Regions from separate parts of the Krasilnikovia sp. M28-CT-15 genome, predicted to be linked through region 1. Evidence: riboswitches for the same ligand, from Rfam matches in the RefSeq annotation. Region 1 holds a riboswitch; the other holds the start of a gene.

The links. Region 1 has a riboswitch for cyclic di-AMP ahead of ACMCNO_RS04405 (coiled-coil domain-containing protein). Riboswitches for the same ligand answer to the same signal wherever they lie in the genome.
Region 2: it holds a riboswitch for cyclic di-AMP, as region 1 does, so the genes downstream of both, ACMCNO_RS24455 (C40 family peptidase) here and ACMCNO_RS04405 (coiled-coil domain-containing protein) in region 1, are expected to answer to the same signal.

What each region holds. Positions count from the first base shown of each region.
Region 1 covers NZ_BAAGAK010000001.1:905,778-913,590, forward strand. Annotated here, with positions in the region: gene ACMCNO_RS04395 (beta-phosphoglucomutase family hydrolase) at 71-811, shown strand; gene ACMCNO_RS04400 (glycoside hydrolase family 65 protein) at 864-3,233, shown strand; gene ACMCNO_RS04405 (coiled-coil domain-containing protein) at 3,288-4,304, opposite strand; cyclic di-AMP (ydaO/yuaA leader) riboswitch at 4,307-4,444, opposite strand; cyclic di-AMP (ydaO/yuaA leader) riboswitch at 4,740-4,876, shown strand; gene ACMCNO_RS04410 (coiled-coil domain-containing protein) at 4,880-5,917, shown strand; gene ACMCNO_RS04415 (ABC transporter ATP-binding protein) at 5,942-6,718, opposite strand; gene ACMCNO_RS04420 (ABC transporter permease) at 6,711-7,607, opposite strand; gene ACMCNO_RS04425 (TetR/AcrR family transcriptional regulator) at 7,780-7,813, shown strand, end outside.
Region 2 covers NZ_BAAGAK010000001.1:5,317,716-5,325,528, reverse strand. Annotated here, with positions in the region: gene ACMCNO_RS24485 (mechanosensitive ion channel family protein) at 1-530, shown strand, start outside; gene ACMCNO_RS24480 (DUF6401 family natural product biosynthesis protein) at 618-974, opposite strand; gene ACMCNO_RS24475 (hypothetical protein) at 1,048-1,248, opposite strand; gene ACMCNO_RS24470 (hypothetical protein) at 1,325-2,059, shown strand; gene ACMCNO_RS24465 (glycosyltransferase) at 2,166-3,362, shown strand; gene ACMCNO_RS24460 (hypothetical protein) at 3,398-3,901, opposite strand; cyclic di-AMP (ydaO/yuaA leader) riboswitch at 4,312-4,473, shown strand; gene ACMCNO_RS24455 (C40 family peptidase) at 4,482-5,051, shown strand; gene ACMCNO_RS24450 (hypothetical protein) at 5,244-5,375, opposite strand; gene ACMCNO_RS24445 (glycoside hydrolase family 3 protein) at 5,545-7,116, shown strand; gene ACMCNO_RS24440 (hypothetical protein) at 7,199-7,525, shown strand; gene ACMCNO_RS24435 (mechanosensitive ion channel family protein) at 7,637-7,813, shown strand, end outside.

The sequences.
Region 1 (7,813 bases):
CGGAATCGCCGGGAAAATGTGAGCGGGCCTTTCCGCCGCGAAGCGCGGGCGGCGCGACTACATTGGGCCAGTGCTCGGACTTCCACCTCATGTCACCGCATGCCTCTTCGACCTTGATGGCGTACTGACCCAGACCGCGCTCGTGCACAATGCCGCCTGGAAGCAGACGTTCGACGCGTTCCTGCGCACCTGGTCGGCCGAGAACGGGCAGGCATTCGTGCCGTTCGACGACGGCACCGACTACCACCGCTATGTCGACGGGCGGCAGCGCGCGGACGGCGTGCGTAGTTTCCTCGCTTCCCGGGGTATCACCCTGCCGGAGGGCACACCCGGCGACGGTCCCGACGCAGTGACCGTCAACGGCATCGGCAACCGCAAGAACGAGCTGGTCCTGCAGAAGATCAAAGAGGGGGCGGTGCAGGTCTACCCGGGCTCGGTGGACTACCTGAACGCCGCGAAGTCGGCCGGTCTGCGCCGCGCCGTCGTCTCGGCCAGCGCCAACTGCAAGGACGTGCTGGCGGCCGCCGGCATCGCCGACCTCCTGGAGGCGCGCGTGGACGGCGTCACCGCCCGCGAGCACCAGCTGCCCGGCAAGCCCGCCCCGGATACCTTCCAGTACGGCGCAAAGCTGCTTGACACACCCCCCGAACATTGCGCAGTGTTCGAGGACGCCCAGGCCGGAGTGGCGGCCGGGCGCGCGGGCGGCTTCGGCATCGTCGTCGGGGTCGACCGGGTGGGCCAGGCTCAGGCGCTGCTCGACCACGGCGCCGACATCGTCGTACAAGATCTTTCCGAACTGCTCACGCGCTGACAGCGTTGACAGATTCACAGACTCTCTTCATCGCGTTACGAGAGGCACTACCGTGATCCGTGAACGGGCCTATCCCGTCGACCCGTGGCACATCCGGGAGACCCGGCTCGACCTGGACCTGCTGGCCCAGTCCGAGTCGGTCTTCGCGCTGTCCAACGGCCACATCGGGATACGCGGGAATCTCGAGGAGGGCGAGCCGCACGGCCTGCCCGGCACGTACCTGAACTCGTTCTACGAGCTGCGGCCGCTGCCGTACGCCGAGGCCGGGTACGGCTTCCCCGAGTCCGGCCAGACGATGATCAACGTGACCAACGCCAAGCTGATGCGGCTGCTCGTCGACGACGAGCCGCTCGACGTCCGGTACGGCGAACTGCGCTCCCACGAGCGCGTCCTGGACCTGCGCGCCGGGACCCTGGAACGCACCGCCGAGTGGGTGTCGCCCTCCGGACAGGCGATCCGGATCCGCACCGTCCGGCTGGTCTCGTTCACCCAGCGCGCCGTGGTCGCGTTCCTGTACGAGGTCGAGCCGCTGGACGCCTCGGCCCGGCTGATCCTGCAGTCGGAGCTGGTCGCCAACGAGCAGCTGCCGCCCACGAGCAAGGACCCGCGGGTGGCCGCGGTGCTGGATCACCCGCTCGAGGCCGAGGAGATGCTGGAGCAGCGCACCGGCGGCCTGCTGGTGCACCGCACCAAGGCCAGCGACCTGCGGATGGCCGCGGCCATGGAGCACCTCGTGGAGGCCCCCGGCCGCCACGCGGTCACCACCGAGGGCCATCCCGACTGGCTGCGCACCACCGTGGCCTGCAAGCTCGAACCGGGCCAGCGGCTGCGCGTGGTCAAGCTGGCCGCGTACGGGTGGTCCAGCAACCGCTCGCTGCCCGCCGTCCGCGACCAGGTCGGCGCCGCGCTGGCCAGCGCCCGGCTCGACGGCTGGGACGGTCTGGTCGAGGCCCAGCGCGAATTCCTGGACCAGTTCTGGGACCACTCCGACGTCAAGGTCGAGGGTGACCCGGAGGTGCAGCAGGCGGTGCGCTTCGGTCTGTTCCACACGCTGCAGGCGGGTGCCCGTGCCGAGCAGCGCCCGATCGGCTCCAAGGGGCTGACCGGCCCCGGCTACGACGGGCACACGTTCTGGGACGCCGAGACGTTCGTGCTGCCCGCGCTGACCTACACCCAGCCGTCCGCGGCGGCCGACGTACTGCGCTGGCGGCACTCGACGCTGGATCTCGCCCGGGAGCGGGCGCAGACGCTGGGCCTGCAGGGTGCCGCGTTCCCGTGGCGCACGATCCGTGGCCAGGAGTGCTCGGCGTACTGGCCCGCGGGCACGGCCGGCTTCCACATCGGGGCGGACATCGCCGACGCGGTGCGCCGCTACGTGCAGGCCACCGGTGATCTCGATTTCGAGCGTGAGATCGGGCTGGAACTGCTCGTCGAGACCGCCCGGTTGTGGCGGTCGCTCGGCCACCACGACCGGCACGGCCGGTTCCACATCGACGGGGTCACCGGGCCGGACGAGTACACCGCCGTGGTGGACGACAACGTCTACACCAACCTGATGGCGCAGCAGAACATGTTCGCCGCCGCGGACGCCTGCCAGCGCCACCCGGAGGTGGCCCGCAAGCTGGGCGTGGACGACGAGGAGTCGGCGTCGTGGCGGGACGCGGCCGCGTCGGTGCACATCCCGTACGACCGGGAGCTGGGGGTGCACCAGCAGTCGGAGGGCTTCACCCGGCTGCAGGAGTGGGACTTCGAGAACACCCCGCCGGAGGCGTACCCGCTGCTGATGAACTACCCGTACTTCGACCTGTACCGCAAGCAGGTGATCAAGCAGGCGGACCTGGTCATGGCGATGTACGTGCGCGGCGACGCCTTCACCCCGGAGGAGAAGGCCCGCAACTTCGCGTACTACGAGGCCCGGACCGTCCGCGACTCGTCGCTGTCGGCGTGCGTCCAGGCGGTGCTGGCCGCCGAGGTGGGGCATCTGGAGCTGTCCCACGACTACCTCGGCGAGGCCGCCCTGATGGACCTGCACGACCTGCACCGCAACGCCCGCGACGGGGTGCACGTCGCGTCCCTGGCGGGTTCGTGGGTCGCGCTGGTCGCCGGGCTGGGCGGGATGCGGGACTTCAACGGTCAGCTGTCGTTCGCGCCCCGGCTGCCGAGCCGGATCAACCGGCTGGACTTCTCGCTGCTCTGGCACGGCAAGCGGCTGCGGGTCGACGTGACGCCGGACGAGGTGACGTATTCGCTGCGTAACGGCGGCGGGGCGGCCCGGCTGGAGCTGGTGCACCACGGCAAGGAGATCGAGGTGACCCAGGTCAAGCCGGTGACCGTACCGATCCCGTCGGCGCCGCCGATCGGCGCCGCCCCGCGGCAGCCCGCGGGTCGCGCGCCGGTGCGCCGGGTCGGCGCCAGCGGCTGAGCCGACCACGCAGACGGCCCCCGTCCGCGCGGGACGGGGGCCGTTATGCGTGCGTCAGAGCAGCGACACGTGTACGTGGTCGGTGTGCGCGCTCGGCCCGTGGTAGGTGTGCCAGCCCGTGGCCGGGAACCAGATCTGCTTGAACCAGATGACGTAGTAGATCCCGAGCCGGTCCGCGTTGCGGACCAGGAACGCCATGAGGTTGTTGCCGTAGTTCTTCATGTCCGTGTTGTGCGCGACCGAGAACCCGCTCTTCTGCAGCGACCAGTCGCAGGCGCGGCCCTTCGGGTGCTCGAACGGGCCGCCGTCCCGGTGACAGCCGACGAATCGATTGAATCCCGCCTTCTTCACCTCTTTGTAGAGGTGGAAGGTGCGCGGTGTGATGCAGCCGCCCGTCGTGGGGTCGTTGACCGTGCACGATTCGGGGGAGAAGCCGCCGTCGGAGTTGCGCGGGGCCGGTGCGGCCTCCGGCGACTTGGCCACCACGAACCCACCGGTGAGGCTTTCGCCGCCGACCAGCGCGAGCGCCTTGTCGGCGCTCTCCTTCTGCTTCTTCATCGCGGCGAGGTTCTGCTGTTGCGCCTTGATCTCAGCGTCCAGCCGCGCCTTGGTCGTGGTGACCAGGTCGATCGCGGTGTTCAGCTCGTGCAGCTTCTCGTCGTTGATCGAGTTGATCTCTTCGAGCGAGATGGCCTTCCTGAGGAACGCGTCCGAGCTGTTCGCGTTGAGCAGGTAGCTCATGGCCGACAGGTTCCCGGTGCGGTACTGCTGTCCGGCCACCGCGCCGACCTCGGGGATCAGCAGGTCGCGCTTGGCCTCCGCGTTGCGCACATCGATGGCGAGCGCCAGCTGGGTCTTCGTCGACTTCGCGACCGCGGCCTTGGCGGCGACGAAGCGCCGGTTGGTGGACTCCATCACATCGCTGAGCAGCGGGGTGGCCTTGCCCTCGTCGGGCGTGGCGGTGCCGCTGCCGGGCGCGGCGCTGGCCGGCGCGGCCGGCGCCACGAGCATCGTCAACGCGACGAGTGGTGCCAGGGCCACGGTCAGCCACCGGCGGTGTCTAGCCGTCATTCTCTTCCTTCCACGTAACCGCCGACCGGGTTAGCTGACGGGTTCGGGACGGAAGCGATCCCTACCGCGCGGGTGGCGCGGATTCACCCCACAAACGTGGTTCCCCGGCTCGCCCGAGGGCGATTAGGCGGTGGCCTGCCGGCACCCTTGGGGGTGGTGCCTTCCTGGCAGTGACCGGCGGCCAGCTTACCTGACGAATCAAGGGGCCGACCGGTGCCAAATGCGTTACCAGCCAACAACTTTCCGTGACTCGCGCGAGGAAATCCTTGGTGCCGTGGCCGTAACGCCGGTCAATGTGAATCGTTGCGTTTCTCTCGCCGCGTCGACTCATTGTCAGCACTCGGTAACCGACAGTACGACCCCTGTCGATTCTGGCGAGGCTGGGTATTCTTCGACACGGTCTCCGTTTCATAACGACGCCAGGAAAGGCGTCGGCGGAAACCACCGCCTAATCGCCCACGGGCGAGCCGGGGAACCACGTTTGTGGGGTGAATCCGCGCCACCCGCGCGGTAGGGGCCACTTCCGTCCCGAACCCGTCAGCTAACCCGGTCGGCGGCCGACGGAAGGAAGGCATGTGCGGCACACCCCTGCCCGACGGCTGTGGGCGACGCTCCTGGCCCTCATGGTCCTCGTCGCCGGTCCGGCCGTCGCCGGTCCGGCTCCCGCCTCCGCAGCCCCCCGGCCGCTGGCCGCCCCGGGTGACACCGGTGACGACGGCGAGGGCGGCAGTAAATCCCTCATCGAGGCGCTCGAGTCGGCGTCGCGTGGATTCACCGACGCCAAGGACGCCCTGGCGCGGTCCAAGTCGCGCCAGGTCGAACTGACCGCCGCGCTGCAGCGGCTCGACACCGAACTGGGCCCGCGTCAGGCCGCGCTGGACGAGATCGTGGCGCAGAGCTACCGGACCGGGCGGCTCGGGCCGATGACCGCCCTGCTGACCGCGTCGGACTCCGGCACCCTGCTGGACCGGGCCGACACCCTGCAATCGGTCGCGGTGCGTCAGGACGCGGCGATGCGCGACCTGAAGCAGACCCGCGACGGCCAGGCCAAGGCGAAGCTGGCGATCGACGCCACGATCCGCGACCAGCAGAAGCAGCTCAACGTCATGGCCCGGCGCAAGGCGCAGGCCGAGGCGGCGCTGAAGGCCGCGGGTGGAGGCCAGGACGTCGCGGGGCCGAGCGGCGGCGGCAGCAGCACCAAGTCCGCCACGGCTCCCCGCAACCTGGGCACCGGCTGCACCGTGGACGACCCCACGACCACCGGCTGCATCACGCCCCGCCTGCAGTTCGCCATGGGGCAGGCGAAGAGTGCCGGATTCACGCACTTCGTCAAGTGCTTCCGGCACCAGAGCTTCGGGGAGCATCCCAAGGGGCGGGCGTGTGACTTCGCTGCCGACAAGGGCACCTTCGGTGGAGTGGCCTCCGGCGCCAGCCGCACGTACGGCGACCGGCTGGCGAACTACTTCATCGACAACGCCGACCGTATCGGCGTGCTGTATGTCATCTGGTTCCGCCGGATCTGGCTGCCCAGCAGCGGCTGGAAGGCGTACACCCGGGGCAACGGTGACCCGTCCAGCGACCACACCAACCACGTGCACCTGTCGGTGCGCTGAGCGCGGAACGCGAGGAGGCGGGACCTACCGGCGCATGTAGGTCTCGTACTCCTTCATCACGTCCTCGGTCGGGCCGTCCGCGCGGATGACGCCGGACTCCAGCCAGATCGAGCGCTCACAGGTGTCCCGGATCGACTGCTCGCTGTGGCTCACCAGGAACACCGTGCCGGCCTCCTCGCGCAGGTCGCGGACCCGCTGCTCGCTGCGGCGGCGGAACTTGGCATCACCGGTGGCCAGCGCCTCGTCGATGAGCAGCACGTCGTGCTTCTTGGCCGCCGCGATGGCGAAGCGCAGCCGGGCCGACATGCCGGACGAGTACGTCTTCATCGGCAGGGAGCTGAAGTCGCCACGCTCGTTGATGCCGGAGAACTCGATGATGTCGGCGGTCTTCTCTTTCACCTCGGCCGGGCTCATGCCCATCGCGAGGCAGCCCAGCAGGACGTTGCGCTCGCCGGGCAGGTCGTTCATCAGCGCGGCGTTCACGCCCAGCAGCGAGGGCTGCCCGGCCGCGTAGATCGTGCCCCGGTCCACCGGTAGCAGCCCGGCGATCGCCCGCAGCAGGGTGGACTTGCCGGAGCCGTTGCTGCCGATGAGCCCGATCGCCTCGCCCTTGTACGCGACGAAGCTCACGCCCTTGACCGCGTGCACCTCGCGGACCGCGCCGGACTTCTGACCCGTGACGATCCGTTTGAAGCTGGCCACCGGGCTGTTCGCACCGGCCGCCGCGGAGCCGTACACCCGGTAGACGACGTGGGCGTCGTCGGCGATGACGGTGGGTACCCGCCCGGTTGTCTCAGCCACGGCCGTACCCCTTCTCTCCGCGCCAGAAGTAGACGAACCCGCCGACGCCGACGATCAGCGTCCACGCGATCGACTGGATCCACAGCCGGGTCGGCGTGTCGGCGAGCGGGACGTCCTCCATCAGCGCGTGCCGCATCAGCTCGATGAAGACCAGCATCGGATTCGCCTCGACCAGGCGCAGCTGCCAGCCGTGCAGGTGCTTCTCGAACTGTTCCACGGAGTAGATGACGGCGGAGCTGTACATCCAGATGCGCATGATGAACGGGACCAGCTGCTTGACGTCTGTGATCTTGGAGCCGAGCCGGGCGGTCAGCATGGCGAGACCCATGTTGAAGATCGTCTGTAGCAGCAGCACGGGCACGATCAGCAGCCATTCGAACGTGAGTGGCTCGCCCGTGATCAGCACGATGCTCATGAGTACGGCCATGGAGGCGATCAGGTTGCGCGCCTCGACCAGCACGACGGCCAGTGGCAGGCTCGCGCGGGGGAAGTGCAGCGCCCGGATCAGGCCGAGATTGTTCGTGACCGCCACGACGCCGCCCTGCACCACCGACGAGGTGAAGCCGAAGACGAACACGCCGGTGCACAGGTAGGCGATGAAGTTGTCCATGTCCTTGGTGCCGGCCAGGATGACGCCGAAGATCAGGTAGTACACCGCCGCGTTGAACAGCGGCGTCAGCACCTGCCAGAGCATTCCCAGCCGGGTGTTGCCCAGCGAGGAGGAGACCTTGGCGTTGGCGTACGCCCCGATGAAGTGCCGGTAGGCCCACAGCTGCCGGATGTAGAGGGGGAGGCCGGGCAGGGCGCCGGCCGCGCTCAGGCCGTGCCGCTTGGCCAGCTCCTTCATAGGCAGACCGGTGTCGTTGCCGGCGACCGCCGTCTGGGCCATGGGGTGGCGCTCCGATCTCGTCGGCCGGGCTGAGATGTCCGGCCTCGGGGGTTTGCGCGTGAACACACTAGCGAGGTGATGTCGTTGAAACGGCATCGTATCGACGTGACGCCGACGGTAACCCAGCAAACGGCGGAACGCAACCGTAGCGTCCTTGCGCTATATTGCCTCCGTGGCGACCGGGAAACGAGCACCTGCCGGAGCGG
Region 2 (7,813 bases), 4.4 Mb from region 1:
CGGAGCAGGCCCGCGAGACGCAGCAGCGCGCATCCGACGAGGCCAGGCGGGCGGAGCAGGCACGGCTGGCGGCGGCCGCTGCGGTCCAGGCGGAGGCCGAGGCGGCGCGCCAGCGCGAACTCCGGACGGCGGCCGAGCAGACCCGGACCGGGGCGGGCCGCCGGTCCGGTGCCGAGGACGACCAGCCGGACTTCGTACCCGGATTCGGCCGCGACGACGACGAGCCGACCACCGACATCAGCGCGGTTCGCGCCGCCGGGCAGGGTGGGCTCGCGCCGCCGGGCGGGGCCGGCCCATCGTCGCGTGACACCGAGCCGATCCCGGTGTCCGATGACACCCAGCCGATTCCCGTCACGCCCGAGTCCCCGTCGGCGTCCGACGTGACGCAGCCGATGCCGCTCGGCGACTCCGGTGCGGCGGCCGATACCCAGATCATCCGGCCCGCCGGACCAGAGGCCGAGGCGACCAAGGCAGCGGCGGAGCGCCCGCCCGCCGCCACCCGCCACAACCGTCCCCGCAAGCACACCTGAGCGGGGCGGACAGACGAGGACCGGTGCCGCAACCTCCGGCACCGGCCCATGATCGGTACGGTCTGAGCCGTGTTCCCGCCCCGCGGGTCAGCGGCGGGCGGGCAGGCTTCGAGCGAGCGTGCACACGGCCAGCAGGCGCACCAGCACCCAGTCCTGGACGTCCCAGTCGATCTCGTCGGCCGGCGGAGCCCAGCCGTGCTTGTACGCCGCCTCGCGGACCCCCTCGGCATACGCGGCGAGGACCACCGCCGTCAACGGGCGGGTGTCCGCGGACAGGCTCTCCCGGATCCCGGCGGAGTGCTGGTCGACGGCAGCCAGCAGGCCGGGGGATTCCGCGGCCGCGGCGAAACCGGAGACGCCGACCGTGGAGGCCAGGGCGTCGAGGCAGGCATGGGCGGAGCGCATTGCAGCGCGGGCGGCAGCGCCGCCGAACAGGCCAGTCATGAGAAAAGACGGTAGGAAGGCACGGGTAGCCAATGGTTCTCCCGACTGGTGCAGGTCGGTTGAACCGCAATGGCTATTCGGCTGGTTCCGGTCGGCGCCGCTCCACGTCGTCCGCGATGATCACGGTCGCCACCACGAGCGCGACGACCAGGGCGAAGAGCCAGGACGCGTCGTCGGTGAGTCGCGCGGCCAGCGGTGCCTGGACCGCGGCCACCAGAAAGCCGAGCCACGCGAACCGGCGTTGACGGTCGGACAGGAACCCTGCGGACTGCATCCGGCAAGTCTGGCGTGAACCGGGTGAATCGCCGTCACCCGTTCGGCCGATTCCGCGTTGTCCGATCGTGTTCCGCGTGCTGAGCCGCCGCCGCCGCCGTCTCTCACCCGCGGCAGGCCGGATCGCGCTGCTGTCTGCCCTGCTGGCCGTGCTGCCGGCGGCCGCGTGCACCGGCCCCGCCGCACCCGTGGAAGTCTCCGCACCCGCCGGCCCCCACATCCTCGACGCCCCGCTGGGCGCTCGGACCGGGGCGTCCCTCGTCGTCGGGGACGCGGCCTCGCAGGTCGACCTGCGCGTGGCGGACCTGCCGGGGCTGCTCTACCGGATCAGCACCCCGGCCGGATCGGGCCTCGCCCCGCAGGTCACGGGCGTGGACGGCCGGGTCCGCCTGGCCCTGCGGCCCACCGGCGGCGACGGCCCGGACACGGTCCGGATCGTGCTGAACCGTACGGTCAGCTGGGACCTCCGGCTGCCCGCTGGAGCGGGTGAGCAGTACCTCGACCTGTCCCGGGGGCGGATCCGGCGGCTGGACGTCGGCGCCTCGGGTCTGCTCGAGCTGCGGCTGCCCCGGCCGCGCGGCGTCGTGCCGGTCACGGTCACCGGCCCCGTCGCGACGATCACCGTACGGGCACCCAGCCCGGTCCGGGTACGGCTGCGCGGCGGCGCAGGGTCGGTCACGGCACCGTGGGCCGCGCGGGGCGCCGTGCCCGCCGGGTCGGTGCTGGCCCCGGCCGTCTGGTCGACGGTGCCCGACCGCTACGCCCTGGAGCTGCGTGCACCCACGACCAGCCTGAGGCTCGTCACGTCCTGATCGGCCGGGCCGGGTTTCGTCCCGTACGGGCCGGGGCACATCGCACCGAGTGTCACGCCCTCCCTTCGGCCGTCCTCCCGGAGGCTGCTCTGCTGCAGGAGGACCCATGCGCATCGCGATGATCTCGGAGCAGGCCGCATCCCTGGACGCCGGCGGCCGGCATGTCATCGAGCTGGCCGCGGCGCTCGCGGAACTGGGGCACGACGTGCGGGTCTACACCCGACGGGACGACCCCACTCCGCCCGACGTGGGCCGCGCCCCCGGCGGCGTCGCGGTGCTGCGCGTTCCGGCCGGTCCGGCCCGGGCGGTTCCCGTGCAGGCGCGGCTGCCGTACCTGGGGGAGTTCGCGCGGCGGCTCGGCGGGTCCTGGCGGGACGGGGACTGGGCACCGGCCGTGGTGCACGCGCACTTCTGGACGAGCGGGCTCGCCGCGGTGACCGCGGCCCGCCGGATCGGCGTACCCGTGGTGCAGTCGTTCTACGAACTGGGCGCGGGTCGCGGGCCGGACGCCGCCGATCCGGGCGGTGCCGGCCCGTCGCGGGCCGGCTACGAGCGGGCACTGGGCCGGGCGGTCGACCGGGTGGTCGCCCGGAGCCAGTACGAGGTACGCGAGCTGGTGGACCGCGGCGTGCCCCGCCCGCGGGTGACCTTCGTCCCGGCCGGTGTGGACAGCCGGCGGTTCACCCCGGAGGGCACCGTGGCGCACCGGGACCCGCACCGCCCCCGCGTCCTCGCCGTCGGCCGGCTGGCCGGGGGTACCGGCCTCGGCGACGTCGTCCGGGCCATGCGGAGCGTGCCGGGGGCGGAGTTCCTGCTGATCGGCGGCCCGCCCGCAGCCGGGCTGCCCGACGACCCGTATGCCGGACGGCTTCGTCAGCTCGCGCTGAGCTGCCGGGTGGCCGACCGGCTCCGCCTGGTCGGTGCCGTCACCCCGGCGGACCTGCCGGGCTGGTACCGCTCGGCGGACGTGTTCGTGGCCGCGCCCGGGCAGGACCGGTTCGAGACGGCCCCGCTCGAGGCGATGGCGTGTGGCGTGCCGGTGGTGGGGGTGGCGTCCGGCGCGCTCACCGAGACGGTGGTGGACGGCCTCACCGGTGACCTCGTGCCACCGGCCGACCCGGGGGCGCTGGGGAGTGCGCTGCGCCGGCTGATCTCCGACCGGGTGCGCCGGTTCGCGTACTCGACGGCCGCGGTGGACCGCGCCCGCCAGGCGTACTCCTGGCAGCGGGCGGCGGCCCAGGTCGAGGCGGTGTACGCGGCGACGGCCGAGGGCGTCCCCGTCGACGACGAGGCGGTCGCCTAGCGCCCGGCACGGCGGCCAGGCGACCCGTACGCCGGTCAGTCGGCCAATGCGGCGGACAGCCCGTCGCGGAACCTGCGCTCGCTCTCGGTCACGGTCTCGGCGCCGATGCCGAGCACACCGCCGGTGGAGGCGGCGCCGACCACCGAGTCCGCGATCTCCACGAGCCAGTGCCGGTACGTCCGGGCGTCCTCCGCGGAGGCCTTCGCGGCCAGCAGGGTGACCGCCTGCCCGACCCGGTCCAGCACGTCCCCGGCGTATCCGGCGGGGTCCGCCGGGGCGAGGACCGGCAGCTCCTCTCCGAGTTCCGGGTCGCCGACCCGGTCCACCACGGCGGCGGCGACCGCCGCGACGAGCGGGCTGGTGCTGGTGCGGGCTTCCGCGATCTCGTCGAGCCCGGCGGCGTTCTCGGCCCGGGTCTTGCGGGCCCCGTCCGGGGTGGCGGCGCTGGCGGCGGTCAGCACCGACTGTGGCAGGCCGGTCAGCAGACCCCATTCGGCGTCGGTGTAGCCCAGGATGGCGTAGGTCGGTTGGTCCGTCACTCGGAGGGTCCTTTCCACGGTTGTCGGCGGCCGAGAGTGCATTCTCCTCGCCTGCCGGAACGGACGGGATCCGTACCCGGGGTGTGCCGATCCGAACCCTCATCCGGTACCGCGGCTGGTGTCGCCGACCGGCCGCGCCCGTACCGTCTGCCGTTCGGGTCCGGATTCCGGGCGCTGCGAGGCCGCGGGGTGAACTGTGACCTGAGCCACAGAGCGCTGCCCGGGTCGTCCACTTCCGGGGGCGTTGGGCGGGCCATGTCCCGCCGGGTACCGGACCGCGCGTCGGGTTCGGGGTTCGCGAGGTGCATGAAACCGCAGTGGCGGTGGGCGGGCCGGGCGCCGTGCCGACGGTAAGGGCGCACCCCGACCGGGGTCGCCGCTTCCGGCCGCGGAGTCCTGCCCGCCGGGAGTGCGAACGAAGACTGACTCCTATCAGTGACTTCGATGGGCAGGAGCGGGGGACCCAGTGTGCCGGTGCCGGACACCGGCTGGGGGTGCGGCCACGCAGCGCGTGGCGGGCCACTTCAAGGCCTAACCCGACAGCTAACCTCGCACGCGGGTTGAAGGTCAGGATGCCTGAATGTCTCACCGTCACCAGCCGGTTCTGCGCCGCCTCGCCCTGTTCGGGATGGCCGCAGTGCTGGTAACCACCGTCAACCTGGGCGCCGTGGCGCCGCCACCGGCGTCGGCGGACTCCGCGGCGACCGCCGCCGGGTCCGGCGCGCGCATGACCGCGGCGCAGCGCGGCGCGAAGGCCCGCGCGGCCAAGGCCCGCGCCGTCGCGGCGGCCAAGACCCGGGGTCTGCGGATCGTCGCCTTCGCCCGGGCACAGAAGGGCAAGCCCTACCGGTACGGCGCACACGGGCCGAAGGCCTTCGACTGCTCCGGACTGGCCGGTTACGCCTACCGCAAGGCGAAACTGAAGCTGGGCCGCACCGCGAACGCCCAGTTCCATCAGGTGCGCCGCCTCGCCAAGACGCAGCGGCGCCCCGGTGACCTGGTGTTCTGGGTCCGCGGCGGGCACGCGTACCACGTGGCCGTGTACGCCGGTCACGGCAAGGTGTGGCACGCCCCGAAGCCCGGCAGCCGGGTCAAGCTGGCGGCGATCTTCGCGGCCGGGCAGGTCAAGTACGGCCGTCTCGGCACCTGACCCAGGTTAGGGCCGCCCAGCGGCTGAGTGGATGTCGGCCGTCTCGGCGGCGGACGCGGTGAGGCCGCCCCGGGTACGGGGCGGCCTCAGGCGTTCTCAGGGTTGCGGGGTGGAGCGTTCGCCCGAAGCGATGTCCTGCCCGGCCCGCGCGGGCGCTGGCCCGGGGCGTGTGTGCGCCGCCCGGACGCGGGCTCAGCGTTTGCCGCCGAACATGCGGCGGATCGCCCAGATGAGGATGAGCGCGGCGAGGGCGACGCCGAGCAGCCGCACGGCATGCACCTCGGACCAGTCCACGCCGGACGTCGCCGCAAGGGGGGTCTGCACGCCGAGAACTCTAATGGGTGCCCGGGCCCCCTTAATAGAAAGGTTTGTTGACTGAACGCGGGCCGGGTGTGACCATTGGTCCGTCCGCCGCGCCCATGACGGTTGTCGGTTGTCAGTTGGGGGACGCGCTGACCGGCGCGTGTCGATCGTCACCGGAGGATCGGGGCTCATGCCGCGACAAGGGGACTTGCCGGAACTCGCCGCCACCGTGCTGCAGCCGGGCTTCGTGGGCACCACCGCGCCGGACTGGGTCCGCCGCCGCCTGGCCGAGGGTCTCGGCGGGGTCGCGCTGTTCGCCCGCAACGTCGAGTCCCCCGCCCAGGTGGCCGCGCTCACGGCGCAACTGCGCGCGGAACGGCCGGACGTCATCGTGGCGATCGACGAGGAGGCCGGTGACGTCACCCGGTTCGAATCCCGCCATGGCAGCTCGCGCCCGGGCAACCTCGGCCTCGGTGCCATCGACGACGGCACCGTCACCGAGGCGGTCGCCCACGACCTGGGTGTCGACCTGGCCCACGCGGGCATCACCCTGAACTACGCCCCGGACACCGACGTCAACTCCAACCCGGACAACCCGGTCATCGGCGTACGCGCCTTCGGTGCCGACGCACCGCTCGTCGCCCGGCACGGCGCCGCGTTCATCACGGGCCTGCAGCGCGCCGGAGTGGCCGCCTGCGCCAAGCACTTCCCCGGCCACGGTGACACCAGTGTGGACTCCCACCACGCCGTACCCGTGATCGACCGCAGCCGGGCCGATCTGGACGTGTGTGAGTTGCGGCCGTTCCGTGCCGCGATCCACGCCGGGGTGCAGGCCGTGATGACCGGGCACCTGCTGGTGCCCGCGTGGGACGCGGAGCTGCCCGCGACACTGAGCCGGCGCATCCTCACCGGCCTGCTGCGCGAGGAACTCGGCTTCACCGGGCTGATCGTCACCGACGGCATCGAGATGGAGGGCGTCCGCCGCCGGTACGGGCTGGCGGGCGCCGCCGTGCGGGCGCTGGCCGCGGGCGCCGACGCCATCTGTGTGGGCGGCGACCACGCCGACGAGCAGACCGCGGTGCTGCTGCGCGACGCCATCGTCGCGGCGGTGCGCTCCGGCGAACTCGGCGAGGAACGACTGCGGGACGCCGCCGAGCGGGTCCACCGGCTCGCGGCCTGGACCGAGGTGAGCCAGATCGCCACAGGCGCCCGTGCGATCGCCGACGCTGCGGCGGTCATCGGCGCGAATGGTGCCGCGCAGGCCGGATCTGCGGTGGGTATCGCTGCCGCCCGGCGCGCGGTCAAGATCACCGTTGGGGCGGCGGCCCCCGCGCTGCCGCTGACCGTGGCGCCGCATGTCGTCGAGTTCGCCCCGCCCCGCAACATCGCGGTCGGGTCCGAGACCCCGTGGGGCGTGGGCGGGCCGCTGGCCGAGCGGATGCCCGGTACGACCGCGGTCCGGCTCGACGTCGAGGACCTCGCCGGGGTGCCCGATCCCGCCGCCGCGGTGCTGGCGGGTGCGGCCGGACGCCCGCTGGTGCTCGTGGTCCGCGACGCGCACCGGCACCCATGGGTCGCCGAGGCGCTCGCGCACACGCTCGCCGTCCGGCCGGACGCAATCGTCGTGGAGATGGGTGTCCCGGTCGCGGTCAGCGGCGGGGTACATGTCGCGACGCACGGCGCCACCCGCGCCTGCGGGCTGGCCGCCGCCGAGGTCATCGCCGGTTCCACCGTGCCCGCGCCGGAGCCGGTCGCAGCCTGATCCGCCCCCCGCACGGGGTGGCGGCCCGGTCCGGGACCGCGAGGCGGTGGCGCGCTGGCGGGGCCCGCGTACCCTGGTCGGGATGTGGAATCGTCCTGCGCGCCGTGGTGCCGCCCTGCTGACCTGCGCCGCCCTCGCCGTCGCCCTGCTGGCCGGGTGCGGCGGCGACAATGTGGACTGCGGTGTCAACTCCTGCACGGTGACCCTGGAGCGCAGCACGGAGGCCAGCGCCAGCGTCCTCGGGGTGGACGCGCGCTTCGTCCGGGCCGATGGGGGGACGGTGACGCTGGAGGTGGCCGGTGAGCAGATCCAGCTCACCACGGGCCAGCCCGCCGTCTCCGTGGCGGGCCTGCAGGTGAGCCTGGACGGCGTCACCCAGGACGCCGTACGGGTGCAGATCTCGCGCTGAGCCCAGGCGCCCGGTCGTTCGGCGCCGTCGTCGTGGGTCCCGCCCCGGGCCTGGTCGTGTACGGTGTAAAACGGAATTTTCGGGCGTCCGCGATCTCGCGGAGGAGAGACCGTGTCCGACTTCCTGAACGCCTTGCTGGCCGTGGTGCTCGCGGCGGGCGCCGCCATCGTGTTCGTCGAGGCCGTGCACTGGGTGCTGACCCGGTACGCGCGCCGCTCCGCGCTGCTGAGCAGGCTCGAGCGCACCGCGCACAAGCCGTTCCTGACCACCGTCACCCTGTTCGCGGTG